3 regions of the Cytobacillus sp. FSL R5-0569 genome follow, and region 1 is predicted to be linked to each of the others. Evidence: a T-box and tRNA genes for the amino acid it is inferred to sense, from the RefSeq annotation. Region 1 holds a T-box; the other regions hold tRNA genes.
The links. A T-box is a leader RNA that pairs with one kind of tRNA and senses whether it is charged. The one in region 1 lies ahead of ileS (isoleucine--tRNA ligase), so its partner is inferred to be a tRNA-Ile.
Positions count from the first base shown of each region.

Region 1 (10,862 bases):
CTTCCCATCATTAATTAACACATCCTGTTGAAGTAAGTCCCCTTCATTAGTAAGCAATTGACCATTTTTGATGATGATTCCCATTACGCTCTCCCCTTTCAAATTGTTCAATTATTCTTTTTAATACCGCCATTCTAATAAATACACCATTTTGCATTTGTTTAAAAATTCTTGACCGTCCACACTCAACTAGACTGTCTGCAATCTCTACGCCGCGGTTAACTGGTGCAGGGTGCATAATAATGCTGCCCTTTTTCATCATTTTCTCCCGTTCAAGTGTTAACCCAAATGCTTTATGGTATTTTTCAGCGTCCCATCTACCACCTTCATGACGTTCATGCTGTACCCTAAGCAGCATGATAACATCAGCTTCTTTGACCGCTTTATCGATAGACACATATTGTCCATGTTGTGCCATGTCTTGATCGAACCATATTTCTGGTCCTGAGAAAATTACGTTCGCACCTAACCGATTTAAGCTCTCTGCATTTGACCTGGCAACACGGCTATGACGTAAGTCACCAACGATGGCTACCTTTAACCCTTTAAAGCTAGCGAATTCTTGTTTGATCGTTAGTAAGTCAAGCAAAGACTGTGTTGGATGATGGCCACATCCATCGCCTGCATTAATAATCGCACTATTGGTTTTCCCAATCAGTTGATCAAAATAACAATTCTCATTATGCCTGATGACAGCTAGTTGAACACCAATTGCTTCAAGCGTCTTTACTGTGTCATAGAGCGTTTCACCCTTTGACACACTAGAAGTACTCACTTCAAATGGAATAATATCTAAGCCCAATCTTCTTTCAGCTACTTCAAAGCTACACTTTGTTCTTGTACTGTTTTCAAAAAAGAGATTAGCGATAAAAACTTTGTTTTTAGGTTTCCACATTTTACCGTTAATAAAATGCTCTGCATCGGCTAAAATCCCTTGAATTTCGTCTATTGTTAGATCAGTTGTAGTGAGACAATGTTCCATAAAAGACAGCCTCCTTTTTTTATTGAAACGTAAAGCTTGATCAACCTTGACTTCTTTGCTTTGCTATTAAAAAACACCTTGACAAAAACAAGTCAAGGTGTCGAATAAACATGAGTGTACAAAAGTGGGATTTTTCTTCCCACTTTGAACTGAGCTCTTCAACACCCTTATGAACCTCTCTGGATTCCTTTTAAAAGGCGTAATTAGTTTTCAAACATATTTTCATCTACATCCGGTTTACCCGGTAAGACTAAGTTGAGTATAACCCCAGCAATTGCAGCAATCGCCATTCCCTCTAAGTTGAATACCCAAAGTTGTAAATGCGCGCCGCCAATTCCTAATACTAGGATAACAGAGGCGATAGCTAAGTTACGGTTATTACCAAAGTCCACTTTATTATCTACAAGCATCCTTAACCCTGAAGAAGCTATGATACCGAATAGAAGGATTGAAACACCGCCCATAACAGGTGTCGGTATTGAACTTATTAAAGCTGTTACTTTTCCGACAAAACCGAAGACGATGGCAATCACTGCTGCGCCTGCAATTACATAAACACTGTAAATTTTGGTGATCGCAAGTACACCGATATTTTCTCCATACGTTGTTTTCGGTGGCCCACCAATGAGAGCTGATAACATGGTTCCCATCCCATCACCTAAGATTGAGCGATGTAAGCCTGGGTCTTTAATATAGTCTTTGCCAACGACTTTTCCGAGTACAAGTTGATGACCGATATGTTCAGAAAGAGTGACAACAGCTACTGGAATCATCAATAGAGCAAGATCAAGAGTAATTCTGACATCATAATCCATTACAGGAAAGATAAATTCAGGCATTTCAAACCATGCAGCTTTTGCAACAACCGAGAAGTCAACAATACCAATCATGAGTGAATATACATAACCGATAATTATACCAGCAAGAATCGGAATCATTCCAAACATACCTTTTCCATATACTGAGATAACTACTGTAGCAGCAAGTGTAATTAAAGCTGCCGAGAAGTGAAGCATGCTATATTCTCCTGTTACGGGGTTGTTCATGGCCATGTCTATTGCTGTTCCTGATAACGCAAGTCCAATAACGATAATAACAGGTCCTGTAACAATTGGTGGTAATAATTTTAAAATCCAACGATAACCTGCTTGCTTAATAATAAGAGCGACAATCCCATAAACGAGACCTGCCATAAAGCTCCCTATCATAGCAGCACCAGGTCCACCTTCGAGCTGTGCCGTCTGTATAGGGATAATAAATGCGAACGACGAACCTAGATAAGCAGGTACTTTCCATTTTGTAATCATTAGGAAAGCAAGTGTGCCGATACCACTTGAGATTAGTGCAATGGCCGGACTTAATCCTACTAAGTATGGTACTAAGATGGTTGCACCAAACATGGCGAATAAATGCTGTAAACTGAGAGTGAGCCAATGTACTGGCGTTGGTTTATCATGTATGTCTAATACTGGTTTATTCATGGTGGTATTTCTCCCCTTTAATATAAAACCCTCTTTGCCTGCGGACAAAGAGGGTTGGTAAGCATAGACAGGAGCAGTCTATTACTTCCCCCTTTGTCAGCCTCTCTGGACTGCATTTAAAAAGGGCTCATTTATTTTTCAAAAATACTAACTTGATCTGTTTGATCAATTTCATTTAGTTCGACAACTATTTTTTCTGAACTTGAAGTTGGAATATTTTTCCCCACATAATCGGCTCTAATCGGTAATTCTCTATGACCACGATCGACAAGCACACCTAATTGAATAGCTGAAGGTCTACCTATATCAATTAAAGCATCTAATGCTGCTCTTACCGTTCTTCCAGTATAAAGGACGTCATCAATGACAATCACTTTCTTATCGTTAATATCAATCGGGATATTTGAACCCTTAACAAGTGGTTCTTGATTAGCTGTCTTCTTTGATAAGTCATCTCTATATAGCGTAATGTCAATTTCACCAACCGAAACCTTGGCACCTTCAATTTCTTCTATTCGTTTTGCTAAGCGATTAGCAATATAAATTCCTCTTGTCTTAATTCCAATAAGCACACAATCCTCTATGCCCTTATTCTTTTCAATCATTTCATGAGCTATTCTTGTCAGTGCTCTTCTTATCGCTTGTTCGTCCAGTACAATGGCTTTTTGTGACATCTTTTTCACCTCATTTTATACTAAAAAACCCTCTCACCTAAGGATGAGAGGGTAAACGATTGTACTTTATTTGAACATACAACAACCGTATGTTCATACCGTTTCCTTCCCAGCCTCACGGGACTGTTCTTAAAGGACTTATTTAACTGAATTCATCTTATAACACTTCAACTTATGTGTCAACAATTATTTTTCCAACATAGCAATTAGCTGTTTAAAATCAGCTGGCAATGGTGCCGTAAATTCAAGGTACTCATCTGTTCTTGGATGATTAAATCCTAACACACCTGCATGAAGCACTTGTCCTCCGAATTCAAGCGTTTTTCGCGGTCCATATTTCGGATCGCCAGCTAATGGAAAGCCAATATATTTCATGTGAACACGGATTTGATGCGTTCTTCCCGTTTCGAGCTGACATTCTATCAAAGTAAAATCTTTAAAACGATCGATAACATTAAAATGCGTTACAGCATGTTTGCCACCATCCACAACCGTCATACTTTGACGATCTTTCGTATCTCTGCCAATTGGCGCATCAATTGTGCCATGATCATGATTGACAACGCCGTGAACAATCGCTTTGTATTTTCTCGTCACCGTCTTATTAACTAGTTGCTCTACTAACTTCTCATGGGCAAGATCATTTTTAGCAACCATCAGAAGGCCGGAAGTGTCCTTATCAATGCGATGGACAATACCTGGTCTCATAACCCCATTTATACCTGATAAGTCTTTACAATGTGCCAATAATCCGTTTACCAATGTACCTGTTCCATGTCCAACCGCAGGGTGTACAACCATTCCCCTCGGTTTATTGACAACTAAAACATCACTATCTTCATAGTAAATATCCAAATCCATATCCTCAGCAACTACATCTAATGGCTCTGGATCAGGAATAATAATATCAAGATGGTCTTCATTTACTACTTTATAATTTGTTTTCACTTTATTACCATTGACAAGCACATGTCCTGCTTTTATCCATTCTTGCACTTGTGTTCTTGACCATTCTGCATTCAGATTAGCCAGCACCTTATCAATTCGATCACCCGCTTGATTATCGGTGACATTATGTTCCACTTTGCTCATTTGCTTTCTCCTTTTTCACTTCTCTTTCCTCTCGTATCATCTGTATTAATAACAACACGACACCTACACATAGAGAGGAGTCCGCAACATTAAATATCGGGAAGTTATATCCGAACGGGAAAATATGAATAAAATCAACCACTTCTTTTCGCCAAAGACGATCAATAAAGTTTCCAATTGCACCACCTAATATAAGTGCTAATGAGAGCTGAAGAAGCCATTTTCCCTTCGCATGTGTTTGCATATAATAAATGATTCCGATGATGACAATAACAGTAATCAAATAAAAGAACCACATTTGACCTTCTAATATTCCCCAGGCTGCACCTGTGTTCCGATGGGAAGTAATATACAGAAAATCTTCAATGACAGTAATACTTTCACCAAGCGTAAAATTCTTGACAATTAACCATTTAGTCCATTGATCAAAAGCAATAATCAATAAAGCGATTATGTAGAAAAACACAAAGGCAACCTCCAATATTCATTTGTATACCTTTGCATTTTAGCATAAACCCATAAAAAACGGTAGCTTTGCTCTTTAAGCGATCGTTTTAATCATATAGGGCTTTACGATAGAACCTTTTAAGAGACTGACAATCGTCCATTGTTTTCAGCGTAGGGATTAATGTTAATAAATCCTCTGGCAAAAACTCACCAGAAATTTCACATGTGCCGAATTGGCCATTTTCATACTTCTCAATTGCCTTTTCAACATCATATAATTCATCTAATATCATTTCATTTATAAAGGGGTGAAGATTACTTTGCATTAACCTCTCAAGTAACTCTTGTCTCGTATTACGAAGCTCTTCAATTAGTGGAATAACATGTGGTTGATTGTTCAAAAAAATCCCCCTTCATCCTACAAGATTGTTCATAAAGTTATTATGAGCAACTGGCTAATTTTGAACGCCTCTAAAGATTTTACAAGCTGAACAAGTTTTGCAGGTTGAGGAAAATTTTATTAGTTTTTACTCATTATCATGAAGGATTAAAATGGAAAGTGTGAAAAGCCGAGACATTATAAAAACCATGCACTAACATACTTGCTTTATGGTAAAAATCATTTTTAGCTTTACTTCATTTTCTATCTTCATTAATCCTTTTTATATAATTAGAAAAAGACCCGAACGGTTAGTCCGGGCCAAAAATATGGTAGTACTTTTTAACCTACTGCCACTTAGCTCAAATGGCTATAGTTTTCTTTTACGACAGTAGCACAACGTGGGCAAAGTGTTGAAAATTCATCTACTTCCCCTACTTCTGGTGTGACAGTCCAACAACGTTCACATGTTTCGCCTTCAGCTTTGGAAACTAGGATTGCTACATTGTCAAATTTATGTGCTTCATTTGGTGCTTGTTCTAAGCTGCCTGCCACTTCAAATGCAGAAACGATAAAGAGTTGTGGTAGGCTCTCTGAAATAGAATCAAGTAATGAATTGGTTTCGTTATCGACATACAACGTTACTTTTGCTGTCAATGATTTACCGATTACTTTTTCATTTCGTGCTTCTTCTAGAGCTTTTAGGACATGATTTCTTAATTTCATGAATGCTGTCCATTTTGCCGTTAATTCTTCCGCATTGGCAAAAGTTTCTACTGACGGCATATCTGTCAATTGAACACTCATCTCTTCCACATTTGGAATGTGACGCCAAACTTCATCAGCTGTATGAGAAAGAATCGGTGATACAAGCTTAGTAAGGGCAACTAAGCTATCATAAAGCACTGTTTGAATCGCACGACGATCATGTTGATCTTGCGCTTCAATGTACAATACATCTTTCGCAAAGTCTAAATAGAACGAACTTAAGTCTAATGTGCAGAAATTATTCACAGCATGGTAAATACCTGCAAATTCATAGTTCTCATATGATTGAAGCGATGTTTCGATTAGTTTATTTAACTTCACTAACATAAACTGATCGACTTCACGTAAATCATCATAAGAAACTCGATGTACTGCTGGATCAAAATCAGCTAAGTTTCCTAATAAGAAGCGGAAAGTGTTTCTAATTTTACGGTAAACTTCTGCTACTTGTTTTAAGATTGGATCAGATACTCTTACATCTGCTTGGTAATCAACTGATGCAACCCAAAGTCTTAAAATATCTGCACCTAATTGGTTCATCACTTTTGAAGGTACAATGACATTACCAATTGATTTACTCATTTTTCTACCTTCACCATCTAAAACAAAGCCGTGACTTAAGATGCCTTTATATGGCGCCTTACCAGTTACAGCGACACCTGTTGATAATGATGAGTTAAACCAACCTCTATATTGATCAGATCCTTCTAGATAAAGGTCTGCTGGTCTTTGTAAATCTTCACGTTCTAGCAATACAGCTTGATGCGAAGAACCGGAATCAAACCACACATCCATAATATCAGTTTCTTTTGTAAATACTCCATTTGGGCTACCTGGATGAGTAAATCCTTCAGGCAATAATTCCTTTGCCTCTTTTTCAAACCACACATTAGAACCGTGCTCTCTAAATAGGTTGGATACATGATTAATGGTTTCGTCTGTAATAATCTCTTCTCCATTTTCTGCATAGAATACAGGAATTGGCACACCCCATGCGCGCTGCCTAGAAATACACCAATCGCCACGATCACGAACCATATTATAAAGCCTTGTTTCGCCCCATGCTGGTGTAAATGTTGTATCATTAATTGCTTGCAATAATTCCTGTCTAAAATCTTTAATTGACGCAAACCATTGAGCCGTTGCACGGAAAATAACTGGTTTTTTTGTGCGCCAATCATGTGGATAAGAATGCTTGATAAAAGAAAGCTTCAATAACGCGCCAACTTCTTCTAATTTTTCAGTGATTGGTTTATTCGCCTTATCATAGAAAAGACCTTCAAAGCCAGGCGCTTCTTCTGTCATTACCCCTTTATCATCTACTGGACATAATACATCTAAACCATATTTAGATCCGATGTAAAAGTCGTCTTCACCATGTCCTGGAGCCGTATGAACACAACCAGTACCAGCGTCTGTAGTTACATGGTCACCTAGCATAACAAGTGAATCACGGCCATATAATGGATGTTCAGCAGTCACATATTCTAAGTCACTACCTTGAATGGTTTGAACGACCTTAGGATTTTCCCAGCCAATCTCTTCTGATACAGCCGCTAGCAGGTCTTCAGCTACTAAATATTTTTCGTTATCCACTTCAACGACAACATATTTTAGTTTCGGGTGGACAGAAATACCTAAGTTAGCTGGCATTGTCCAAGGAGTAGTTGTCCAAATAACAATACGTACGTCATCAGTTAAAACATCTTTGCCATCTTTCACTTTAAATCCTACATAAATGGAAGCGGATTGCTTATCTTTATATTCAATCTCAGCTTCAGCTAATGCAGACTCAGATGATGGTGACCAGTATACAGGTTTCTTCCCTTTATAGATATAACCTTTCTTCGCCATCTCACCAAAAACTTTGATTTGTTGGGCCTCATAGGCAGGTTTTAATGTAATATAGGGATTTTCCCAATCTCCACGAACACCTAATCGCATGAATTGTTCACGTTGATTTTCGATTTGACCGTACGCATATTCTTCACAAAGCTTACGGAATTCTGCTACCGTCATTTCTTTACGTTTTACACCTTTATTCGTTAACGCTTGTTCAATGGGTAATCCATGCGTATCCCAACCAGGTACATATGGTGCATGGTAACCACTCATTGACTTATAGCGGTTAATGAAGTCTTTTAAAATTTTATTTAACGCATGTCCGATATGAAGATCGCCATTCGCATAAGGAGGACCGTCATGCAGGACAAACAACGGTTGATTTTTCGTGCGCTCAAGCACTTTTGCATAAATATCTTGTTCATTCCATTCTGTTTGCATTTCAGGTTCTCTTTTTGGCAGATTTCCTCTCATTGGGAAATCTGTTTTAGGCATTAATAAAGTATCTTTGTAATCCATAGCTCATTTCCTCCTCAACATACTACATAACATTATGACCAAAGTAGCGTTCATACATAAGGTACTCGGAAAAAACACAAAAAACCCCTCATCCCAAAAAAGGGACGAGAGGTTATATATTCCCGCGGTACCACCCTTGTAGATAGAGAAATTTCCTATCCGCTCAAAAATCAATTCGTAACGTGAACGTCTACGCCTTACTCTAACTTTTTAGCTCAAGTAAGGAACTCAAGGGTGATGTTCAAATTCTTCTCCTTAATATCAGGCTTTCACCTTCCCTGAATCGCTGAAGTGGAAATCCACTCTTTTAAGTAAGATAGAATGCTACTATCCCTGTCATCGTTTTATCATGTTTTTTCTAGATTATATGCGATAGGATACAACTTCGTCAAGTCGTCGTTCATCTTAAAAGATAAAAGTATCTTATACTCTAGACTCTTCTTCTTTTGTAGACTTTAATTCTGTTGTATCTAGCTCATATTCCATTAAGTGGTCCCAGTCATCATTCTGAAGCATATCTAATTGGGCTTCAATTAACATTTTAAAACGATTTCTAAATACTTTCGATTGCTTTTTCAAATCTTCTATATCTAGCGCAATCTTCCTTGCTTTAGATAATGATTCATTCACAATCCTATCGGCGTTTTTCTCCGCTTCCCGAATAATTAACTTTGCCTCTTTCTGTGCGTTTCGCTTCACTTCTTCGCCAGCTTCTTGCGCAACAACAATCGACTTATTTAACGTCTCTTCAATCGTATTAAAATGTCCGACTCTTTCATTTAAGTCGTTTAAACGCTCTTCTAATTCCTTCTTCTCACGAATAATGATTTCATAGTCTTTAATCACTTGATCTAAAAACTCATTTACTTCATCTTCATCATATCCACGAAAACCTTTGCTGAACTCTTTGTTATGAATATCTAATGGTGTTAATGGCATAAGGCCACCTCCTAGATCAGTTGGTCAAATTATGTACATTTGTTAACATGTAATTCGACAGTTTCTTGCAGATTCCTGCATAAAATTCGATACACTTTCAATTTTATATCGGTAAAACACTATAATCATTATAGCTAAAAAAGATTATTTTTGTATACCGACAACTACTTTCCATTTTTCTTTCTTCGTTTTTCCCTCTATCGCAATAACCTTACAGCGCCCATAGCCTCTTACTGAAATTGTATCACTCTCACGGCAATCGAATGCTACATTTTCTTTCATTGCCCAATTTACTTTTACTTTTTTTGCAGAAATGAGTTGTTGCGCCTTTTGTCTAGAAAAATTATAAATCGATGCAATAAGCGTATCAAGTCTTAAGGATGACATTGTAAAAACTTTTTCTTGCCACTGCTCTTTTGCATCGATAACAGATGAAAATGGCTTTTCTTCAAGTTGAACAGAAGCTTTCCCAACAGATTCTAATTGCATAGAAATATAAGAGGATACTTCCTTAGAGACAATTACTTGTATCGTATGACCTTCAAACAAAATATCTCCAAATTTACTTCTTTTCAATCCGAGTGACATCAGGCTTCCAAGTACTTGGGGATGCTCGATTAATACGAATTTATGCGGATAATTTACTTGGTATAACTCTAAGCGAAAATCGTCCATTTCCGGTATAAAATAATCAGGAAAAATAAGCGCGCGTTTTCTTTCAGCGTTTCTATGTCCACCGTCAAATTGGACGCGCACATCACTTTGAGAACCAATGATGGTGTGTAAAATATCTTGTTCCCTTGGATCGAGAAAATCTGTAAGCTTAGGCGCATACGTTTGTTCAACCGTTTGTCGCCAACTTAACACTTGATCAATAAACTCTCTCTCTTCCATACGAAAATGTTGATATATATTTGACATTAGCTTACTCCTTTAAAACTGGTTAGGCAAGAAATGCCTAATTTCTCGCTTACCCCTATGTTTACAATTGTATAATAGTATAACATTTATTTTTTTATTTGTTTTACAACTGTCTTAGAATCCGATGATTTGTTATTGATAAAAACAAAATACGAGCTAAGCATTAGCTCGTATTTTTTACATCATCCAAAAAAATATTTGTCTTATTCCGGATGTAGCTAAATTTAATACTAATATCGCTACAATCGGCGAAATATCTAACATCCCACCAATTGGCGGAATGACACGTCTAAATGGTTCAAGAAATGGTTCACAAATTTTTGTTAACATTTGCCCAATACTAGATTCTCTTGCATTCGGAAACCATGACATGAGTATGTATATAATCAATGCCCATGAATAAATCTCCACGGCTGTTATAATAATCGAAAATAAAGTTGCCATATTTAATTTACCACCTCGAGTTTTCTTCTTCATGTTCCTGAATCATTTGTGAAATATTCCCAGATACTTCAACGTTTTCAGGTGTACATAAAAAGATGTCCATTCCAATTTTTTGTATATCTCCACCAATGGCATACACAGTTCCACTTAAAAAATCAACAATGCGCTTTGCCTGGCTTTTATCAATTCTTTGGAGATTAACCACAACTGCTTTTCTATTCTTCAATTGATCAGCAATTTCTTGAGCTTCAGCATAGACCCGTGGCTCCACAAGGACAACTTTTGATGATTTTTGCTGACCGCCTTGTCCTTGAACGGATTGTAAACTTACGACATTTTGTTTTGTTGCAGCGTGCTGCCTTTGAGAAGTCCGC
Region 1 is NZ_JBBOWW010000001.1:1,852,385-1,863,246, reverse strand. It holds gene MKX78_RS09765 (dihydroorotase) at 1-84, opposite strand, end outside; gene MKX78_RS09760 (aspartate carbamoyltransferase catalytic subunit) at 47-982, opposite strand; gene MKX78_RS09755 (uracil-xanthine permease family protein) at 1,186-2,463, opposite strand; gene pyrR (bifunctional pyr operon transcriptional regulator/uracil phosphoribosyltransferase PyrR) at 2,595-3,137, opposite strand; gene MKX78_RS09745 (RluA family pseudouridine synthase) at 3,324-4,229, opposite strand; gene lspA (signal peptidase II) at 4,210-4,695, opposite strand; gene MKX78_RS09735 (hypothetical protein) at 4,784-5,077, opposite strand; gene ileS (isoleucine--tRNA ligase) at 5,413-8,184, opposite strand; T-box leader at 8,282-8,533, opposite strand; gene MKX78_RS09725 (DivIVA domain-containing protein) at 8,608-9,123, opposite strand; gene MKX78_RS09720 (YlmH family RNA-binding protein) at 9,268-10,044, opposite strand; gene MKX78_RS09715 (YggT family protein) at 10,222-10,488, opposite strand; gene MKX78_RS09710 (cell division protein SepF) at 10,496-10,862, opposite strand, start outside.

Region 2 (10,862 bases), 1.8 Mb from region 1:
GTCATTCTTGGATTATGCAATGAGTGTTATCGTTTCCCGAGCCCTACCTGATGTACGTGACGGGCTAAAGCCTGTGCACAGAAGAATACTTTATGCAATGCATGATCTTGGCATGCACTCAGATAAACCGTTTAAAAAGTCTGCCCGTATTGTTGGAGATGTTATCGGGAAATACCACCCACATGGTGATTCAGCAGTATATGAAACAATGGTAAGAATGGCACAAGACTTTAACTATAGATATATGCTTGTTGATGGACACGGTAACTTTGGATCAATTGATGGCGACTCTGCTGCTGCCATGCGTTATACAGAGGCCCGTATGTCAAAAATATCAATGGAATTGTTAAGAGATATTAATAAAGATACCATCGATTATCAAGACAACTATGATGGAGAGGAAAAGGAACCGGTCGTGCTTCCTGCTCGGTTCCCTAATCTGCTTGTAAATGGTACATCAGGTATTGCTGTAGGAATGGCTACCAATATCCCTCCTCATCAATTAGGCGAAGTCATTGATGGTGTACTTACATTAAGTAGAAATCCGGAAATTACGATTCCAGAGTTAATGGAAATCATTCCTGGACCAGACTTTCCGACTGCAGGACTTATTTTAGGCCGTAGTGGAATTAGGAAAGCTTATGAAACAGGAAGAGGCTCTATTACTCTTAGAGCAAAGGTTGAAATCGAACAGAAATCAAATGGGAAAGAAGTTATCATTGTTAATGAAATCCCATACCAAGTGAATAAAGCAAGATTGATTGAAAAAATTGCTGACCTTGTACGTGATAAGAAGATTGATGGTATTACAGATTTACGTGACGAATCTGACAGAGATGGTTTACGAATTGTTATTGAAGTCCGTAAAGATGCCAATGCAAATGTGCTTTTAAATAATTTATATAAACATACGGCACTACAGACAAGCTTCGGTATTAATTTACTTGCTTTAGTGGATGGACAACCTAAAGTATTGAATTTAAAACAATGCTTAGAATATTATTTAGCCCATCAAGTTGTCGTTATAAGAAGAAGAACAGAATTCGAATTGCGGAAAGCGGAAGCAAGAGCGCATATTTTAGAAGGTTTACGAATTGCCTTAGATCATTTAGATGAAGTCATTAAATTAATCAGAGCGTCAAGAACTACAGATATTGCCAAAGAAGGTTTAATGACACAATTTGACCTTTCGGAGAAGCAAGCGCAAGCGATTTTGGATATGCGTCTACAGCGTTTAACTGGTTTAGAGCGTGAGAAAATCGAAGAAGAATATGCTAGTCTTATTCAATTAATTGCAGATTTAAAAGCAATCTTAGCAAGTGATGAAAAAGTATTAGACATTATTCGCGAAGAACTTACAGAACTAAAAGACCGTTTTAATGATGAACGCCGTACAGAAATTGTTTCCGGTGGTCTTGAGCATCTAGAAGATGAAGATTTGATTCCTCAAGAGAACATTGTTATTACACTTACACATAAAGGCTATATTAAGCGATTACCGGTATCTACTTATCGTGCCCAAAAACGAGGTGGAAAAGGGATACAAGGAATGGGAACAAATGAAGATGATTTTGTTGAACACCTATTGACTACCTCAACGCATGATCATCTCCTTTTCTTTACGAATAAAGGAAAAGTGTATCAAGCTAAAGGGTATGAAATTCCTGAATTTAGTAGAACAGCGAAGGGGATTCCTATCATTAACTTGTTAGGTATTGAAAAGGATGAATGGATTAATGCTGTTATTCCGATAGAGGATTTTGTGGATGATTGGTTCTTGTTCTTCACAACAAAACGAGGCATTTCTAAACGTTCACCGTTATCTTCATTTGCTCATATCCGTACAAACGGTTTAATTGCTTTAGGTTTAAAAGAAGAAGATGAATTAATCTCTGTACGTCTTACAAATGGAGATAAAGAAATTATCATCGGTACAAAAAATGGTCTCCTTATTCGTTTCCCTGAAGATGCGGTCCGTTCTATGGGACGTACAGCTACTGGTGTAAAAGGGATCACTCTGAGTGAAGAAGATGAAGTGGTTGGAATGGAAGTTCTAGAAGAAGGGGACAACATTCTAGTAGTTACGAAAAAAGGTTATGGTAAACAAACACCAGCTGATGATTATCGTATTCAGGGTCGTGGTGGTAAAGGAATTAAAACGGCCAATATTACTGAAAAAACTGGTGATCTCGTTACGATGAAAGCTGTACGTGGTGAGGAAGACATCATGTTGATTACTACTGGCGGTGTCATTATCCGTATGGGAGTAGAAGATATTTCAACTATGGGAAGAAACACGCAAGGTGTAAGACTTATTCGAATCGATGAAAGTGTGAATGAATTCGTCTCTACTGTAGCAAAGGTTGAAAAGGAAGAAGAAAAAGATGGAGAAGAGCGAGCAAAGCCACTTGAAACTGCAGAGGAATTGCCTGAAGGATCTATCGACAGTGAAGATGAAAGAGAATAAACAAATCGTTTAAATCAAATGAGTGCCGACACAATTCAAGTTTCAAAATTGAATTGTGTTCGGCTTTTTTATTAGGATGAGATAATTTTAATGACTACCTTTAGCACACTACTACAGACTATACTAATAGGGGTTTATAGATTCTTTTAGGAGTATCAATGGAAGTATTTTTTGGTGTTAACTATGAATGAAATGGTCAATAAATTATTTTATAAAAATAATTGATGAATAATGCTTGCAAATAGTGGTTACTGCTGATATACTTATTCAAGTCAGCAAGAGGAAGACATGAAAGATTGATTGACATCAAAAAAAGATGTTGACTCAGATGACACGATATGTTATATTAATAAAGTCGCTTCTGAAGCGAACGAGATTGTTCTTTGAAAACTGAACGAACATAAAACGTCAAGCGTAATTCTAAAAAAAGCTGATTTATCAGCAACAAAGCACCACAGGTGCAAACGAGCTAATCAAACACTTTATTGGAGAGTTTGATCCTGGCTCAGGACGAACGCTGGCGGCGTGCCTAATACATGCAAGTCGAGCGGATCTGAGGGAGCTTGCTCCCAAAGATTAGCGGCGGACGGGTGAGTAACACGTGGGCAACCTGCCTGTAAGACTGGGATAACTCCGGGAAACCGGGGCTAATACCGGATAATATCTATTTATACATATAATTAGATTGAAAGATGGTTCTGCTATCACTTACAGATGGGCCCGCGGCGCATTAGCTAGTTGGTGAGGTAACGGCTCACCAAGGCGACGATGCGTAGCCGACCTGAGAGGGTGATCGGCCACACTGGGACTGAGACACGGCCCAGACTCCTACGGGAGGCAGCAGTAGGGAATCTTCCGCAATGGACGAAAGTCTGACGGAGCAACGCCGCGTGAGTGATGAAGGTTTTCGGATCGTAAAACTCTGTTGTTAGGGAAGAACAAGTATCGGAGTAACTGCCGGTACCTTGACGGTACCTAACCAGAAAGCCACGGCTAACTACGTGCCAGCAGCCGCGGTAATACGTAGGTGGCAAGCGTTGTCCGGAATTATTGGGCGTAAAGCGCGCGCAGGCGGTTCCTTAAGTCTGATGTGAAAGCCCACGGCTCAACCGTGGAGGGTCATTGGAAACTGGGGAACTTGAGTGCAGAAGAGGAAAGTGGAATTCCAAGTGTAGCGGTGAAATGCGTAGAGATTTGGAGGAACACCAGTGGCGAAGGCGACTTTCTGGTCTGTAACTGACGCTGAGGCGCGAAAGCGTGGGGAGCAAACAGGATTAGATACCCTGGTAGTCCACGCCGTAAACGATGAGTGCTAAGTGTTAGAGGGTTTCCGCCCTTTAGTGCTGCAGCAAACGCATTAAGCACTCCGCCTGGGGAGTACGACCGCAAGGTTGAAACTCAAAGGAATTGACGGGGGCCCGCACAAGCGGTGGAGCATGTGGTTTAATTCGAAGCAACGCGAAGAACCTTACCAGGTCTTGACATCCTCTGACAATCCTAGAGATAGGACTTTCCCCTTCGGGGGACAGAGTGACAGGTGGTGCATGGTTGTCGTCAGCTCGTGTCGTGAGATGTTGGGTTAAGTCCCGCAACGAGCGCAACCCTTGATCTTAGTTGCCAGCATTTAGTTGGGCACTCTAAGGTGACTGCCGGTGACAAACCGGAGGAAGGTGGGGATGACGTCAAATCATCATGCCCCTTATGACCTGGGCTACACACGTGCTACAATGGATGGTACAAAGGGCTGCAAGACCGCGAGGTTTAGCCAATCCCATAAAACCATTCTCAGTTCGGATTGTAGGCTGCAACTCGCCTACATGAAGCCGGAATCGCTAGTAATCGCGGATCAGCATGCCGCGGTGAATACGTTCCCGGGCCTTGTACACACCGCCCGTCACACCACGAGAGTTTGTAACACCCGAAGTCGGTGGGGTAACCTTTTGGAGCCAGCCGCCTAAGGTGGGACAGATGATTGGGGTGAAGTCGTAACAAGGTAGCCGTATCGGAAGGTGCGGCTGGATCACCTCCTTTCTAAGGAATATACGGAATTAACTTGATGTTAGACTGTTCGTTCAGTTTTGAGAGTGCAATCTCTTTGATATGATTAAATACTTTACCGTGAAGTTATGTGGGCCTATAGCTCAGCTGGTTAGAGCGCACGCCTGATAAGCGTGAGGTCGATGGTTCGAGTCCATTTAGGCCCACCATTTTAACTTTAATACGGGGCCTTAGCTCAGCTGGGAGAGCGCCTGCTTTGCACGCAGGAGGTCAGCGGTTCGATCCCGCTAGGCTCCACCAACAAATTGTTCTTTGAAAACTAGATAATGTAATGAAGAAGATTACCGAGTAATCGCCACCTTAGTTATTTTCTCTCTATATAATAGAGTAGAGATACTAAACTTTTTTTAAAAACATACAACCGTGAGGGTTGTGAGAAGCAAGCAGTTCAAGGAAGCGAGCTAGGAAACACCGGAGTGTGCGTCTTGTGCACATGAGGATGTTGACGAGTGAGCTGACGCCGAAATGCGTAGCTTATCGCAAGCCGAACAATGGTTAAGTTAATAAGGGCGCACGGTGAATGCCTTGGCACTAGGAGCCGATGAAGGACGGGACTAACACCGATATGCTTCGGGGAGCTGTAAGTAAGCTTTGATCCGGAGATTTCCGAATGGGGAAACCCCCTATCCGTTATGGGATAGGATCCATACCTGAATACATAGGGTATGGAAGGCAGACCCGGGGAACTGAAACATCTAAGTACCCGGAGGAAGAGAAAGCAAACGCGATTCCCTGAGTAGCGGCGAGCGAAACGGGATTAGCCCAAACCAAGAGGCTTGCCTCTTGGGGTTGTAGGACATTCTATACGGAGTTACAAAGGAACGAGATAGACGAAGAGGTCTGGAAAGGCCCGCCATAGGAGGTAAAAGCCCTGTAGTTGAAACTTCGTTCCCTCCAGAGTGGATCCTGAGTACGGCGGGACACGAGAAATCCCGTCGGAAGCAGGGAGGACCATCTCCCAAGGCTAAATACTCCCTAGTGACCGATAGTGAACCAGTACCGTGAGGGAAAGGTGAAAAGCACCCCGGAAGGGGAGTGAAAGAGATCCTGAAACCGTGTGCCTACAAGTAGTTAGAGCCCGTTAATGGGTGATAGCGTGCCTTTTGTAGAATGAACCGGCGAGTTACGATTACATGCGAGGTTAAGTTGGACAGACGGAGCCGTAGCGAAAGCGAGTCTGAATAGGGCGAATGAGTATGTGGTCGTAGACCCGAAACCAGGTGATCTACCCATGTCCAGGGTGAAGTCCAGGTAACACTGGATGGAGGCCCGAACCCACGTACGTTGAAAAGTGCGGGGATGAGGTGTGGGTAGCGGAGAAATTCCAATCGAACTTGGAGATAGCTGGTTCTCTCCGAAATAGCTTTAGGGCTAGCCTCATGCGTAAGAATCTTGGAGGTAGAGCACTGTTTGGACTAGGGGCCCTCATCGGGTTACCGAATTCAGACAAACTCCGAATGCCAAAGATTTATCCATGGGAGTCAGACTGCGAGTGATAAGATCCGTAGTCAAGAGGGAAACAGCCCAGACCACCAGCTAAGGTCCCAAAGTATACGTTAAGTGGAAAAGGATGTGGAGTTGCTTAGACAACCAGGATGTTGGCTTAGAAGCAGCCACCATTTAAAGAGTGCGTAATAGCTCACTGGTCGAGTGACTCCGCGCCGAAAATGTACCGGGGCTAAACGTATCACCGAAGCTGTGGATTGAACATCGTTGATGTTCAGTGGTAGGAGAGCGTTCTAAGGGCGTTGAAGCTAGACCGTAAGGACTGGTGGAGCGCTTAGAAGTGAGAATGCCGGTATGAGTAGCGAAAGATGGGTGAGAATCCCATCCACCGAATGCCTAAGGTTTCCTGAGGAAGGCTCGTCCGCTCAGGGTTAGTCGGGACCTAAGCCGAGGCTGAAAAGCGTAGGCGATGGACAACAGGTTGATATTCCTGTACCACCGTATTCTGTTTGAGTGATGGGGGGACGCAGGAGGATAGGGTAAGCGCACTATTGGATGTGCGTCTAAGCAGTTAGAGGGACCATGAGGCAAATCCCATGGTCACATACCTTGAGCTGTGATAGCGAGGGAAATTTAGTACCGAAGTTCTTGATTCCACACTGCCAAGAAAAGCCTCTAGCGAGGAATAAGGTGCCCGTACCGCAAACCGACACAGGTAGGCGAGGAGAGAATCCTAAGGTGAGCGAGAGAACTCTCGTTAAGGAACTCGGCAAAATGACCCCGTAACTTCGGGAGAAGGGGTGCTCATTAGGGTGTTAAAGCCTTGATGAGCCGCAGTGAATAGGCCCAGGCGACTGTTTAGCAAAAACACAGGTCTCTGCGAAGCCGCAAGGCGAAGTATAGGGGCTGACGCCTGCCCGGTGCTGGAAGGTTAAGAGGAGAGGTTAGCTCACGCGAAGCTTTGAATCGAAGCCCCAGTAAACGGCGGCCGTAACTATAACGGTCCTAAGGTAGCGAAATTCCTTGTCGGGTAAGTTCCGACCCGCACGAAAGGCGTAACGATCTGGGCACTGTCTCAACGAGAGACTCGGTGAAATTATAGTACCTGTGAAGATGCAGGTTACCCGCGACAGGACGGAAAGACCCCGTGGAGCTTTACTGTAGCCTGATATTGAATTTTGGTACAGCTTGTACAGGATAGGTAGGAGCCTTAGAAGCCGGAGCGCTAGCTTCGGTGGAGGCGTCGGTGGGATACTACCCTGGCTGTATTGAAATTCTAACCCACATCCCTTATCGGGATGGGAGACAGTGTCAGGTGGGCAGTTTGACTGGGGCGGTCGCCTCCTAAAGAGTAACGGAGGCGCCCAAAGGTTCCCTCAGAATGGTTGGAAATCATTCGTAGAGTGTAAAGGCACAAGGGAGCTTGACTGCGAGACCTACAAGTCGAGCAGGGACGAAAGTCGGGCTTAGTGATCCGGTGGTTCCGCATGGAAGGGCCATCGCTCAACGGATAAAAGCTACCCCGGGGATAACAGGCTTATCTCCCCCAAGAGTCCACATCGACGGGGAGGTTTGGCACCTCGATGTCGGCTCATCGCATCCTGGGGCTGTAGTCGGTCCCAAGGGTTGGGCTGTTCGCCCATTAAAGCGGTACGCGAGCTGGGTTCAGAACGTCGTGAGACAGTTCGGTCCCTATCCGTCGTGGGCGCAGGAAATTTGAGAGGAGCTGTCCTTAGTACGAGAGGACCGGGATGGACGCACCGCTGGTGTACCAGTTGTCTTGCCAAAGGCATCGCTGGGTAGCTATGTGCGGAAGGGATAAGTGCTGAAAGCATCTAAGCATGAAGCCCCCCTCGAGATGAGATTTCCCATAGCGCAAGCTAGTAAGATCCCTGAAAGATGATCAGGTTGATAGGTTAGAGGTGGAAGTGTGGCGACACATGTAGCTGACTAATACTAATCGATCGAGGACTTAACCAATTCGAAATGCGGAGGCGCCTTGCCCAGGTGCGACAAGCATAAGCCAAATTTGACAGGAGGTTGTTCTTTAACCTCATGACAAATTTGGCTTATGACCTCGAGCACCTAGGCGCCGCAGCTAGACAGCACTACGTAAGTAGTCGCGTCAGCAACGCATAGGCGATTACTCAATAAATATCTTCTTCAACATTACCTAGTTTTGAGGGAACGATTCCCTTACAATTTCATAGTCCGGTGGCGATAGCGAGAAGGTCACACCCGTTCCCATACCGAACACGGAAGTTAAGCTTCTCAGCGCCGATGGTAGTTAGGGGCTGTCCCCTTGTGAGAGTAGGACGTTGCCGGGCAAGATAAAAGAGCACATCATTTGTATGTGCTCTTTTTTGTGATTTTTTATTTCCAATGTGAATCTTCTATCATCTCTTTTTATTTCCTTGGCAATGAAATTTTCTTGATTCAAGAAAATTATAAATGAGAAATGGGCTTTTCTGTTCCGTCAAATCGAGGAACTGGTGAATAAATGGATAATCATTATTTGTCATTAACTTAATGCATTCATTCCACCATTCTGTTTCATATCTTGCAATCATGCTTAAATTATAGAGTAATAAGTAATGGGAAAATAATTCTGGATAATCATTTAATGGACTTCTTTCGATAGGTAATGAATAATTTTTATTTACAATATTATATTTGAAATATCGATTGATCTCTTTGTTTTGAGGAAATTTTATATGTTCCTTCGTATAGAGAATATCCTTTTTATCCACTTGTAGTTTTTCGGAAAGAAAAGTAGAAAATCTCGATTCAGTCATATGATAATGATTAAGAATGGTTATTGGGACAAAGAAGTTATCTTTTTCTTTTTTTATATCAATAAATGTTTTTTCTTTTTGGATAGACTGAAACATTATTTCCATCTCTGGGATTTGTCTCAATAAATCAACCATATAAAATTTATCCCCTTCTAGATGTTTCATATGGAACATTTTTTCTGCCATATATGGAAATAAGCCACTCTTTTGTAGTTTCACTTCATCTTTTAAAAAGAGGTATTGCTGCTTTTTCTTTTTTCTTGTCGAAACACCATGAGCCAGTACGGAGGTCGTATCTGGATAAAGAGGGTCAATAGTTAAAATACAAGCTTTTATTAGATGAACTAGGCCGTAGAAATAAAGAATAGGTTTAATGATTAACGGGGCAGCGGCGGCTTGTTCATAGTAAACCTTACCGTGTTCAATGTAATATATAAACGGATAAGTATTTTCAAAACTCTTTTGTGATGCTTGTTCAATTCCTTCGTTTTGATAACTTTTTTCTAAAAATGCTTTGGTTGTTTCTGTTGAAAAAAAGGGTAAATATGATTGCCAATTGTTGTAAGAATGCTTCAAAATATACAACCTCCAAATAATCTGAAAAATCCAACTTATAGCAGTGTCCTTGACAGTATTTTGTCCAATTGATAACCTACTAATAATATTTTCATGTTCAGGAGGTCAAAAAAATGTGGGAAACTAAATTTGAAAAAGAAGGTTTAACTTTTGATGATGTACTACTTGTCCCTGCTAAATCTGAGGTATTGCCGAAAGATGTCGATTTGTCGGTGAGACTGTCTGAAAAGGTAAAATTGAATGTTCCAATTATCAGTGCTGGTATGGATACAGTAACTGAAGCTGAAATGGCTATTGCAATGGCACGCCAGGGTGGATTAGGTATTATTCACAAAAACATGTCCATTGAGCAACAGGCAGATTTAGTTGATAAAGTCAAACGCTCTGAGAGTGGCGTTATTTCTGATCCGTTTTTCCTTACTCCCGAACAACAAGTGTATGATGCTGAACATTTAATGGGCAAATATCGTATATCAGGTGTTCCAATTGTAAATAATCTTGACGAACAAAAACTTGTTGGTATTATTACAAACCGTGACCTTCGTTTCATTCAAGATTTCTCTATTAAGATCTCTGATGTAATGACGAAAGAAAACTTAGTAACTGCTTCAGTAGGTACAACGCTACAAGAAGCAGAAAAAATTCTGCAAAAGTATAAAATTGAGAAATTACCTCTTGTTGATGATAATGGTGTTTTAAAAGGACTTATTACTATTAAAGATATTGAAAAAGTCATTGAGTTCCCTAACTCAGCGAAAGATGCACAAGGTCGTTTACTTGCTGGTGCAGCAATCGGTATAACAAAAGATACAATGAAAAGATTAGAGTTACTTGTTAAAGCTCAAGTTGATGTAGTAGTAGTCGATACGGCTCACGGCCACTCAGCGGGCGTTATTAATACAGTAAAAGAAATTAAAGACAAATACCCTGACCTGACAGTTGTAGCAGGTAATGTAGCTACTGCTGAAGGTACACGTGCATTGTTTGAAGCTGGAGCTGATGTTGTAAAGGTAGGTATTGGACCTGGATCTATTTGTACAACTCGTGTGGTAGCAGGTGTTGGCGTGCCACAAATTACAGCGGTATATGATTGTGCAACAGAAGCACGTAAACATGGTAAAGCGATTATCGCTGATGGTGGGATTAAGTATTCAGGAGATATCGTGAAAGCATTAGCTTCTGGTGGACATGCAGTTATGCTAGGAAGTATGTTAGCTGGTGTATCTGAAAGTCCAGGTGAAACTGAAATTTTCCAAGGACGTCAATTTAAAGTTTATCGTGGAATGGGATCCGTTACTTCTATGGAAAAAGGATCAAAGGATCGTTACTTCCAAGAAGATAATAAGAAATTCGTTCCAGAAGGCATTGAAGGACGTATTCCATTTAAAGGTTCATTAGCAGATACGATTTATCAGTTAGTTGGTGGCGTTCGCTCTGGTATGGGTTACTGCGGGGCAGCAAATTTAGAATTCTTAAGAGAAAATGCACAGTTTATCCGTATGACAGGTGCTGGTCTTAAA
Region 2 is NZ_JBBOWW010000001.1:6,291-17,152, forward strand. It holds gene gyrA (DNA gyrase subunit A) at 1-2,467, shown strand, start outside; rRNA gene MKX78_RS00040 (16S ribosomal RNA) at 2,950-4,498, shown strand; tRNA gene MKX78_RS00045 (tRNA-Ile) at 4,598-4,674, shown strand; tRNA gene MKX78_RS00050 (tRNA-Ala) at 4,690-4,765, shown strand; rRNA gene MKX78_RS00055 (23S ribosomal RNA) at 5,019-7,951, shown strand; rRNA gene rrf (5S ribosomal RNA) at 8,182-8,298, shown strand; gene MKX78_RS00065 (YaaC family protein) at 8,368-9,342, opposite strand; gene guaB (IMP dehydrogenase) at 9,456-10,862, shown strand, end outside.
Region 2: it encodes a tRNA-Ile, which carries the amino acid that the T-box ahead of ileS (isoleucine--tRNA ligase) is inferred to sense. The anticodon was not compared.

Region 3 (10,862 bases), 1.8 Mb from region 1:
AATTTAACTGCCGCATCGATGGCTTGATCCGTAATTGTCACACGGTGATGGGCTTCATAACGGTCACGTAGTCCTTTTAAAATTTGTACGGACTCATCTGCAGTCGGCTCATCAACCGTAATTGGTTGGAACCTACGCTCAAGCGCTGCATCCTTCTCAATATATTTGCGATACTCATCTAGCGTCGTCGCTCCAATACACTGTAGCTCTCCACGCGCAAGTGATGGCTTTAGAATATTTGATGCATCAATCGCACCTTCTGCTCCACCAGCACCAATTAATGTATGCAATTCATCGATGAACAAAATAATGTTGCCCGCCTGACGAATTTCGTCCATCACTTTCTTCAAGCGATCCTCAAATTCACCACGGTATTTAGTACCTGCAACTACCGTACCCATATCTAAAGTCATTACACGTTTATCACGTAGCGTCTCCGGCACTTCATTATTTATGATCTGTTGAGCTAGGCCTTCTGCTATCGCAGTCTTACCCACACCAGGTTCTCCAATTAATACGGGGTTATTTTTTGTTCTTCTGCTTAATACTTCAATTACACGTTGAATCTCTTTACTACGTCCAATAACTGGATCTAAGCTTCCTTCACGTGCAATGGCAGTTAAATCTCTCGCTAAACCATCTAGTGTTGGTGTATTTGCATTGGCTGAAGAGCTGCCTTGATGCCCGTTAGACTCGCTACTACCAAGTAATTGTAGTACTTGCTGTCTTGCCTTATTTAAACTTACGCCAAGGTTATTAAGTACTCTTGCAGCTACACCCTCACCTTCTCTAATTAAACCAAGTAAAATGTGCTCAGTTCCCACATAGGAATGGCCCAATTTTCTTGCTTCATCCATTGATAATTCAATTACTTTTTTTGCTCTTGGTGTATAATGCGGTGTTTGGGAGGCCTCTTGCCCTCTACCTATTAGATTTTCAACTTCCGTTTGAATTTTTTCTGAACCTAGACCTAAGGCATAAAGTGCTTTAGCGGCAATTCCTTCACCTTCACTTACTAACCCTAGAAGTATATGCTCAGTCCCAATATTGTTATGTCCTAAGCGAATGGCTTCTTCCTGTGCTAATGCTAATACTTTTTGTGCTCTCTCAGTAAAACGTCCAAACATCATCTATCATCATCCTCCCAACTCTTGATCTTCCATTTTTAATCTTTCTCGAATAAGAGAAGCTCTACGAATATCCCGTTCAAACGGTCGTAATGGGCCTCCAGCATATTGCTGTAAAAATCCTGGTTGTGTTAAAACCATTAATTCATTTAATATATTTTTTGATATGCCTTGTATATAGTCCATGTCTATTCCAAGGCGAACATCCGATAAACATCTAGCCGCTTCTTTTGATTCAATGATTCGGCTATTAGATAAAATACCATAGGATCTGAAGACTCTATCTTCTAATTGTATGTTAGAGGTTTTCGCTAATGCTTCTCTTGCTGACCTTTCCTGCGAAATTAATTGCTCCACAACACTTTTTAAATCCTCAGCAATATCTTCTTCTGATTTCCCTAATGTGATTTGGTTAGAAACTTGAAAGATATTACCTAATGCTTCGCTACCTTCTCCATAAATTCCTCTAACAACTAATCCAAGTTGGTTAATTGCTGGAATGATTCTATTCATTTGATGAGTTAATACTAATCCTGGTAAATGCATCATGACAGATGCTCTGAGACCTGTACCGACATTCGTTGGGCAACTAGTTAAATACCCTACCTGTTCATCATATGCATAATCAATCTCAGTTTCTAACCAATCATCAATTTGGTTTGCAACTTCTAATGCTTCTGATAATTGGAAGCCTGGAAATAAACACTGTATACGTATATGATCTTCTTCATTCAACATAATGCTAACCTCTTCATTTTCAGTAAGTAGGCAGGCACCATGACTAGCGTTTTCTGCTAAATGAGGACTAATCAAATGTTTTTCCATCAGCACCCTTTTTTGCAATGGTTGTAAATCATCCATTTGCAATAACGAAAAGTCACCATAAGTATCAAAAGTCGATTTTTCCATTCTTGCTTTAATGATCTCTATCACACGTTTAGCTTCATCATGGGAAAAGATTGTTGGAAAATTAACCTGTTTAATATTGCGAGCTAAACGAATTCTAGAACTAAGTACTATATCAGAATCAGGACCTTCTGCACTCATCCAAGAGCTGACAGCCTGATTGATAAACCTTTCTAAAGACAAGTTCATTCCCCTCCCTCTAGATGGTTTTTCATTTCTTTTTCCAATTGACGTATTGCATCTCTTGTCTCTGCTGCTTTTTCAAATTCCTCTTTAGTTATAAGTTCTTTCAAGTTTATTTTTAAATCCTCAATTTGCTTTTTCAAATGGATATCTCCACCCATTCTTGTAGGGATTTTTCCATTATGATTCCAATTACCACTATGAAGCCTTTTAATAATTGGCTTTAACTGTGCTCGGAAAGATTCATAACAGTGGGCACATCCGAATTTCCCGACTTTAACAAATTGAGGAAAGGTCATCGAGCATTGCTCACACTGTACTACCTGCGCTTGTTTATTTAACTGAGCTTGGTTATTTGCATAACTTGTATCTATATTAAATAATCCGCTCAATAGATTATTAATAGAAAATCCAGATCCATTATTTAACATAAACATATCCCCATGTTCTTGGGCACATTTTTCACATAAATGGAACTCAGCCTTTTCGCCATTCATAATTTTTGTAAAATGTAGAGTCGCAGGTCTCTGATTACATTCTTGGCATATCATCTGTTTCACCCCTCCATACTTTACAGCCTACTTATATTTCAATGTATTTAGCATCGCAACAAGCATCCTTGCTCTTAACTCATCCCTATAGGGTAACTCTAAGTAAAGAACTGAACGGTCAATGACACTTAACATAATCTTCGCTTCTCGAGTAGTAATAATCTCTTCTTCAACTAATCTGTTTATAATATTTTCAGCACTATTTTGTGAAATACGATCACGTACAATCCTAATCAATTGATTAATTAAATCAACATAATCATAAGCTTGCACTTTGGTGATTCTTATATAACCACCACCGCCACGTTTACTTTCGACAGCATAGCCTTTTTCAACTGTAAACCGAGTATTTATGACGTAATTTATTTGAGATGGGACACATTGAAATTTATCAGCGATCTCGCTCCGCTTAATTTCAACAATTTCCCTTTCGCTAAGTTCCAAGACTTCTTTAAGATATTTTTCAATAATATCTGATATATTTTTCACCCGGCCTCCCCCTATCTGACTTTGACTATATTTGACATAAATTATACATGATTTGTGTGAAATGTTGCAACGAAGTAGTATTATTAATTTTCCCCTTTTTTTCTAAATCTCAAACGTATGAAATATAGGTTCATTCATTAAATTTATATTATGTTTAGATTGTGTAGATGTTATTTGTCCATTTAAATAAACGAATTCATTATAGCACGACAAAAAAGAGCACATACAAATGATGTGCTCTTTTATATTGCCCGGCAACGTCCTACTCTCACAAGGGGACAGCCCCTAACTACCATCGGCGCTGAGAAGCTTAACTTCCGTGTTCGGTATGGGAACGGGTGTGACCTTCTCGCTATCGCCACCGGACTATGAAATTGTAAGGGAATCGTTCCCTCAAAACTAGGTAATGTTGAAGAAGATATTTATTGAGTAATCGCCTGTTTGGTTAAGTCCTCGATCGATTAGTATTAGTCAGCTACATGTGTCGCCACACTTCCACCTCTAACCTATCAACCTGATCATCTTTCAGGGATCTTACTAGCTTGCGCTATGGGAAATCTCATCTCGAGGGGGGCTTCATGCTTAGATGCTTTCAGCACTTATCCCTTCCGCACATAGCTACCCAGCGATGCCTTTGGCAAGACAACTGGTACACCAGCGGTGCGTCCATCCCGGTCCTCTCGTACTAAGGACAGCTCCTCTCAAATTTCCTGCGCCCACGACGGATAGGGACCGAACTGTCTCACGACGTTCTGAACCCAGCTCGCGTACCGCTTTAATGGGCGAACAGCCCAACCCTTGGGACCGACTACAGCCCCAGGATGCGATGAGCCGACATCGAGGTGCCAAACCTCCCCGTCGATGTGGACTCTTGGGGGAGATAAGCCTGTTATCCCCGGGGTAGCTTTTATCCGTTGAGCGATGGCCCTTCCATGCGGAACCACCGGATCACTAAGCCCGACTTTCGTCCCTGCTCGACTTGTAGGTCTCGCAGTCAAGCTCCCTTGTGCCTTTACACTCTACGAATGATTTCCAACCATTCTGAGGGAACCTTTGGGCGCCTCCGTTACTCTTTAGGAGGCGACCGCCCCAGTCAAACTGCCCACCTGACACTGTCTCCCATCCCGATAAGGGATGTGGGTTAGAATTTCAATACAGCCAGGGTAGTATCCCACCGACGCCTCCACCGAAGCTAGCGCTCCGGCTTCTAAGGCTCCTACCTATCCTGTACAAGCTGTACCAAAATTCAATATCAGGCTACAGTAAAGCTCCACGGGGTCTTTCCGTCCTGTCGCGGGTAACCTGCATCTTCACAGGTACTATAATTTCACCGAGTCTCTCGTTGAGACAGTGCCCAGATCGTTACGCCTTTCGTGCGGGTCGGAACTTACCCGACAAGGAATTTCGCTACCTTAGGACCGTTATAGTTACGGCCGCCGTTTACTGGGGCTTCGATTCAAAGCTTCGCGTGAGCTAACCTCTCCTCTTAACCTTCCAGCACCGGGCAGGCGTCAGCCCCTATACTTCGCCTTGCGGCTTCGCAGAGACCTGTGTTTTTGCTAAACAGTCGCCTGGGCCTATTCACTGCGGCTCATCAAGGCTTTAACACCCTAATGAGCACCCCTTCTCCCGAAGTTACGGGGTCATTTTGCCGAGTTCCTTAACGAGAGTTCTCTCGCTCACCTTAGGATTCTCTCCTCGCCTACCTGTGTCGGTTTGCGGTACGGGCACCTTATTCCTCGCTAGAGGCTTTTCTTGGCAGTGTGGAATCAAGAACTTCGGTACTAAATTTCCCTCGCTATCACAGCTCAAGGTATGTGACCATGGGATTTGCCTCATGGTCCCTCTAACTGCTTAGACGCACATCCAATAGTGCGCTTACCCTATCCTCCTGCGTCCCCCCATCACTCAAACAGAATACGGTGGTACAGGAATATCAACCTGTTGTCCATCGCCTACGCTTTTCAGCCTCGGCTTAGGTCCCGACTAACCCTGAGCGGACGAGCCTTCCTCAGGAAACCTTAGGCATTCGGTGGATGGGATTCTCACCCATCTTTCGCTACTCATACCGGCATTCTCACTTCTAAGCGCTCCACCAGTCCTTACGGTCTAGCTTCAACGCCCTTAGAACGCTCTCCTACCACTGAACATCAACGATGTTCAATCCACAGCTTCGGTGATACGTTTAGCCCCGGTACATTTTCGGCGCGGAGTCACTCGACCAGTGAGCTATTACGCACTCTTTAAATGGTGGCTGCTTCTAAGCCAACATCCTGGTTGTCTAAGCAACTCCACATCCTTTTCCACTTAACGTATACTTTGGGACCTTAGCTGGTGGTCTGGGCTGTTTCCCTCTTGACTACGGATCTTATCACTCGCAGTCTGACTCCCATGGATAAATCTTTGGCATTCGGAGTTTGTCTGAATTCGGTAACCCGATGAGGGCCCCTAGTCCAAACAGTGCTCTACCTCCAAGATTCTTACGCATGAGGCTAGCCCTAAAGCTATTTCGGAGAGAACCAGCTATCTCCAAGTTCGATTGGAATTTCTCCGCTACCCACACCTCATCCCCGCACTTTTCAACGTACGTGGGTTCGGGCCTCCATCCAGTGTTACCTGGACTTCACCCTGGACATGGGTAGATCACCTGGTTTCGGGTCTACGACCACATACTCATTCGCCCTATTCAGACTCGCTTTCGCTACGGCTCCGTCTGTCCAACTTAACCTCGCATGTAATCGTAACTCGCCGGTTCATTCTACAAAAGGCACGCTATCACCCATTAACGGGCTCTAACTACTTGTAGGCACACGGTTTCAGGATCTCTTTCACTCCCCTTCCGGGGTGCTTTTCACCTTTCCCTCACGGTACTGGTTCACTATCGGTCACTAGGGAGTATTTAGCCTTGGGAGATGGTCCTCCCTGCTTCCGACGGGATTTCTCGTGTCCCGCCGTACTCAGGATCCACTCTGGAGGGAACGAAGTTTCAACTACAGGGCTTTTACCTCCTATGGCGGGCCTTTCCAGACCTCTTCGTCTATCTCGTTCCTTTGTAACTCCGTATAGAATGTCCTACAACCCCAAGAGGCAAGCCTCTTGGTTTGGGCTAATCCCGTTTCGCTCGCCGCTACTCAGGGAATCGCGTTTGCTTTCTCTTCCTCCGGGTACTTAGATGTTTCAGTTCCCCGGGTCTGCCTTCCATACCCTATGTATTCAGGTATGGATCCTATCCCATAACGGATAGGGGGTTTCCCCATTCGGAAATCTCCGGATCAAAGCTTACTTACAGCTCCCCGAAGCATATCGGTGTTAGTCCCGTCCTTCATCGGCTCCTAGTGCCAAGGCATTCACCGTGCGCCCTTATTAACTTAACCATTGTTCGGCTTGCGATAAGCTACGCATTTCGGCGTCAGCTCACTCGTCAACATCCTCATGTGCACAAGACGCACACTCCGGTGTTTCCTCGCTCGCTTCCTTGAACTGCTTGCTTCTCACAACCCTCTCGGTTGTGTTTATTAAAAAAGTTTAGTATTTTAAATCAATCTATAATATATAGAGAGAAAAAATAACTAAGGTGGCGATTACTCGGTAATCTTCTTCATTACATTATCTAGTTTTCAAAGAACAATTTGTTGGTGGAGCCTAGCGGGATCGAACCGCTGACCTCCTGCGTGCAAAGCAGGCGCTCTCCCAGCTGAGCTAAGGCCCCGTATTAAAGTTAAAATGGTGGGCCTAAATGGACTTGAACCATCGACCTCACGCTTATCAGGCGTGCGCTCTAACCAGCTGAGCTATAGGCCCACATAACTTCACGGTAAAGTATTTAATCATATCAAAGAGATTGCACTCTCAAAACTGAACGAACAGTCTAACATCAAGTTAATTCCGTATATTCCTTAGAAAGGAGGTGATCCAGCCGCACCTTCCGATACGGCTACCTTGTTACGACTTCACCCCAATCATCTGTCCCACCTTAGGCGGCTGGCTCCAAAAGGTTACCCCACCGACTTCGGGTGTTACAAACTCTCGTGGTGTGACGGGCGGTGTGTACAAGGCCCGGGAACGTATTCACCGCGGCATGCTGATCCGCGATTACTAGCGATTCCGGCTTCATGTAGGCGAGTTGCAGCCTACAATCCGAACTGAGAATGGTTTTATGGGATTGGCTAAACCTCGCGGTCTTGCAGCCCTTTGTACCATCCATTGTAGCACGTGTGTAGCCCAGGTCATAAGGGGCATGATGATTTGACGTCATCCCCACCTTCCTCCGGTTTGTCACCGGCAGTCACCTTAGAGTGCCCAACTGAATGCTGGCAACTAAGATCAAGGGTTGCGCTCGTTGCGGGACTTAACCCAACATCTCACGACACGAGCTGACGACAACCATGCACCACCTGTCACTCTGTCCCCCGAAGGGGAAAGTCCTATCTCTAGGATTGTCAGAGGATGTCAAGACCTGGTAAGGTTCTTCGCGTTGCTTCGAATTAAACCACATGCTCCACCGCTTGTGCGGGCCCCCGTCAATTCCTTTGAGTTTCAACCTTGCGGTCGTACTCCCCAGGCGGAGTGCTTAATGCGTTTGCTGCAGCACTAAAGGGCGGAAACCCTCTAACACTTAGCACTCATCGTTTACGGCGTGGACTACCAGGGTATCTAATCCTGTTTGCTCCCCACGCTTTCGCGCCTCAGCGTCAGTTACAGACCAGAAAGTCGCCTTCGCCACTGGTGTTCCTCCAAATCTCTACGCATTTCACCGCTACACTTGGAATTCCACTTTCCTCTTCTGCACTCAAGTTCCCCAGTTTCCAATGACCCTCCACGGTTGAGCCGTGGGCTTTCACATCAGACTTAAGGAACCGCCTGCGCGCGCTTTACGCCCAATAATTCCGGACAACGCTTGCCACCTACGTATTACCGCGGCTGCTGGCACGTAGTTAGCCGTGGCTTTCTGGTTAGGTACCGTCAAGGTACCGGCAGTTACTCCGATACTTGTTCTTCCCTAACAACAGAGTTTTACGATCCGAAAACCTTCATCACTCACGCGGCGTTGCTCCGTCAGACTTTCGTCCATTGCGGAAGATTCCCTACTGCTGCCTCCCGTAGGAGTCTGGGCCGTGTCTCAGTCCCAGTGTGGCCGATCACCCTCTCAGGTCGGCTACGCATCGTCGCCTTGGTGAGCCGTTACCTCACCAACTAGCTAATGCGCCGCGGGCCCATCTGTAAGTGATAGCAGAACCATCTTTCAATCTAATTATATGTATAAATAGATATTATCCGGTATTAGCCCCGGTTTCCCGGAGTTATCCCAGTCTTACAGGCAGGTTGCCCACGTGTTACTCACCCGTCCGCCGCTAATCTTTGGGAGCAAGCTCCCTCAGATTCGCTCGACTTGCATGTATTAGGCACGCCGCCAGCGTTCGTCCTGAGCCAGGATCAAACTCTCCAATAAAGTGTTTGATTAGCTCATTTGCACCTATGGTGCTTTGTTGCTGATAAATCAGCTTTTTTAGAATTACGCTTGACGTTTTACGTTCGTTCAGTTTTCAAAGAACAATCTCATTCGCTTTAGAAGCGACTTTATAATCATACAACATCTTAACTTGTTATGTCAATAACTTTTTTAAAATGTTTTTGGTGGAGCCTAGCGGGATCGAACCGCTGACCTCCTGCGTGCAAAGCAGGCGCTCTCCCAGCTGAGCTAAGGCCCCAAAAAGAGTAATAAAAATGGTCGGGAAGACAGGATTCGAACCTGCGACCCCTTGGTCCCAAACCAAGTGCTCTACCAAGCTGAGCTACTTCCCGTTTATGGCGCGCCCGAGAGGAGTCGAACCCCTAACCTTTTGATCCGTAGTCAAACGCTCTATCCAATTGAGCTACGGGCGCATCAATAAGTGGTGCCGAGGACCGGAATCGAACCGGTACGGTAGTCACCTACCGCAGGATTTTAAGTCCTGTGCGTCTGCCAGTTCCGCCACCCCGGCACTTATTGGAGCGGAAGACGGGATTCGAACCCGCGACCCTCACCTTGGCAAGGTGATGTTCTACCACTGAACTACTTCCGCAAATATTCAAAATAAAAATGGTGCGGGTGAAGGGAGTCGAACCCCCACGCCTTGCGGCGCCAGATCCTAAGTCTGGTGCGTCTGCCAATTCCGCCACACCCGCATATATAAATGGTGAGCCATGAAGGACTCGAACCTTCGACCCTCTGATTAAAAGTCAGATGCTCTACCAACTGAGCTAATGGCTCGTACAAGTGGTGCCGGCCAGAGGACTTGAACCCCCAACCTACTGATTACAAGTCAGTTGCTCTACCAATTGAGCTAGGCCGGCAAATAAACACAAAAAAATGGTGGAGGATGACGGGATCGAACCGCCGACCCTCTGCTTGTAAGGCAGATGCTCTCCCAGCTGAGCTAATCCTCCAATATGTATGCCCGGCAACGTCCTACTCTCACAAGGGGACAGCCCCTAACTACCATCGGCGCTGAGAAGCTTAACTTCCGTGTTCGGTATGGGAACGGGTGTGACCTTCTCGCTATCGCCACCGGACTATGAAATTGTAAGGGAATCGTTCCCTCAAAACTAGGTAATGTTGAAGAAGATATTTATTGAGTAATCGCCTGTTTGGTTAAGTCCTCGATCGATTAGTATTAGTCAGCTACATGTGTCGCCACACTTCCACCTCTAACCTATCAACCTGATCATCTTTCAGGGATCTTACTAGCTTGCGCTATGGGAAATCTCATCTCGAGGGGGGCTTCATGCTTAGATGCTTTCAGCACTTATCCCTTCCGCACATAGCTACCCAGCGATGCCTTTGGCAAGACAACTGGTACACCAGCGGTGCGTCCATCCCGGTCCTCTCGTACTAAGGACAGCTCCTCTCAAATTTCCTGCGCCCACGACGGATAGGGACCGAACTGTCTCACGACGTTCTGAACCCAGCTCGCGTACCGCTTTAATGGGCGAACAGCCCAACCCTTGGGACCGACTACAGCCCCAGGATGCGATGAGCCGACATCGAGGTGCCAAACCTCCCCGTCGATGTGGACTCTTGGGGGAGATAAGCCTGTTATCCCCGGGGTAGCTTTTATCCGTTGAGCGATGGCCCTTCCATGCGGAACCACCGGATCACTAAGCCCGACTTTCGTCCCTGCTCGACTTGTAGGTCTCGCAGTCAAGCTCCCTTGTGCCTTTACACTCTACGAATGATTTCCAACCATTCTGAGGGAACCTTTGGGCGCCTCCGTTACTCTTTAGGAGGCGACCGCCCCAGTCAAACTGCCCACCTGACACTGTCTCCCATCCCGATAAGGGATGTGGGTTAGAATTTCAATACAGCCAGGGTAGTATCCCACCGACGCCTCCACCGAAGCTAGCGCTCCGGCTTCTAAGGCTCCTACCTATCCTGTACAAGCTGTACCAAAATTCAATATCAGGCTACAGTAAAGCTCCACGGGGTCTTTCCGTCCTGTCGCGGGTAACCTGCATCTTCACAGGTACTATAATTTCACCGAGTCTCTCGTTGAGACAGTGCCCAGATCGTTACGCCTTTCGTGCGGGTCGGAACTTACCCGACAAGGAATTTCGCTACCTTAGGACC
Region 3 is NZ_JBBOWW010000001.1:95,998-106,859, reverse strand. It holds gene clpC (ATP-dependent protease ATP-binding subunit ClpC) at 1-1,130, opposite strand, end outside; gene MKX78_RS00550 (protein arginine kinase) at 1,137-2,216, opposite strand; gene MKX78_RS00545 (UvrB/UvrC motif-containing protein) at 2,219-2,767, opposite strand; gene MKX78_RS00540 (CtsR family transcriptional regulator) at 2,795-3,256, opposite strand; rRNA gene rrf (5S ribosomal RNA) at 3,506-3,622, opposite strand; rRNA gene MKX78_RS00530 (23S ribosomal RNA) at 3,698-6,630, opposite strand; tRNA gene MKX78_RS00525 (tRNA-Ala) at 6,890-6,965, opposite strand; tRNA gene MKX78_RS00520 (tRNA-Ile) at 6,981-7,057, opposite strand; rRNA gene MKX78_RS00515 (16S ribosomal RNA) at 7,157-8,705, opposite strand; tRNA gene MKX78_RS00510 (tRNA-Ala) at 8,889-8,964, opposite strand; tRNA gene MKX78_RS00505 (tRNA-Pro) at 8,982-9,058, opposite strand; tRNA gene MKX78_RS00500 (tRNA-Arg) at 9,063-9,139, opposite strand; tRNA gene MKX78_RS00495 (tRNA-Leu) at 9,149-9,237, opposite strand; tRNA gene MKX78_RS00490 (tRNA-Gly) at 9,244-9,318, opposite strand; tRNA gene MKX78_RS00485 (tRNA-Leu) at 9,337-9,421, opposite strand; tRNA gene MKX78_RS00480 (tRNA-Lys) at 9,431-9,506, opposite strand; tRNA gene MKX78_RS00475 (tRNA-Thr) at 9,514-9,589, opposite strand; tRNA gene MKX78_RS00470 (tRNA-Val) at 9,607-9,682, opposite strand; rRNA gene rrf (5S ribosomal RNA) at 9,692-9,808, opposite strand; rRNA gene MKX78_RS00460 (23S ribosomal RNA) at 9,884-10,862, opposite strand, start outside.
Region 3: it encodes a tRNA-Ile, which carries the amino acid that the T-box ahead of ileS (isoleucine--tRNA ligase) is inferred to sense. The anticodon was not compared.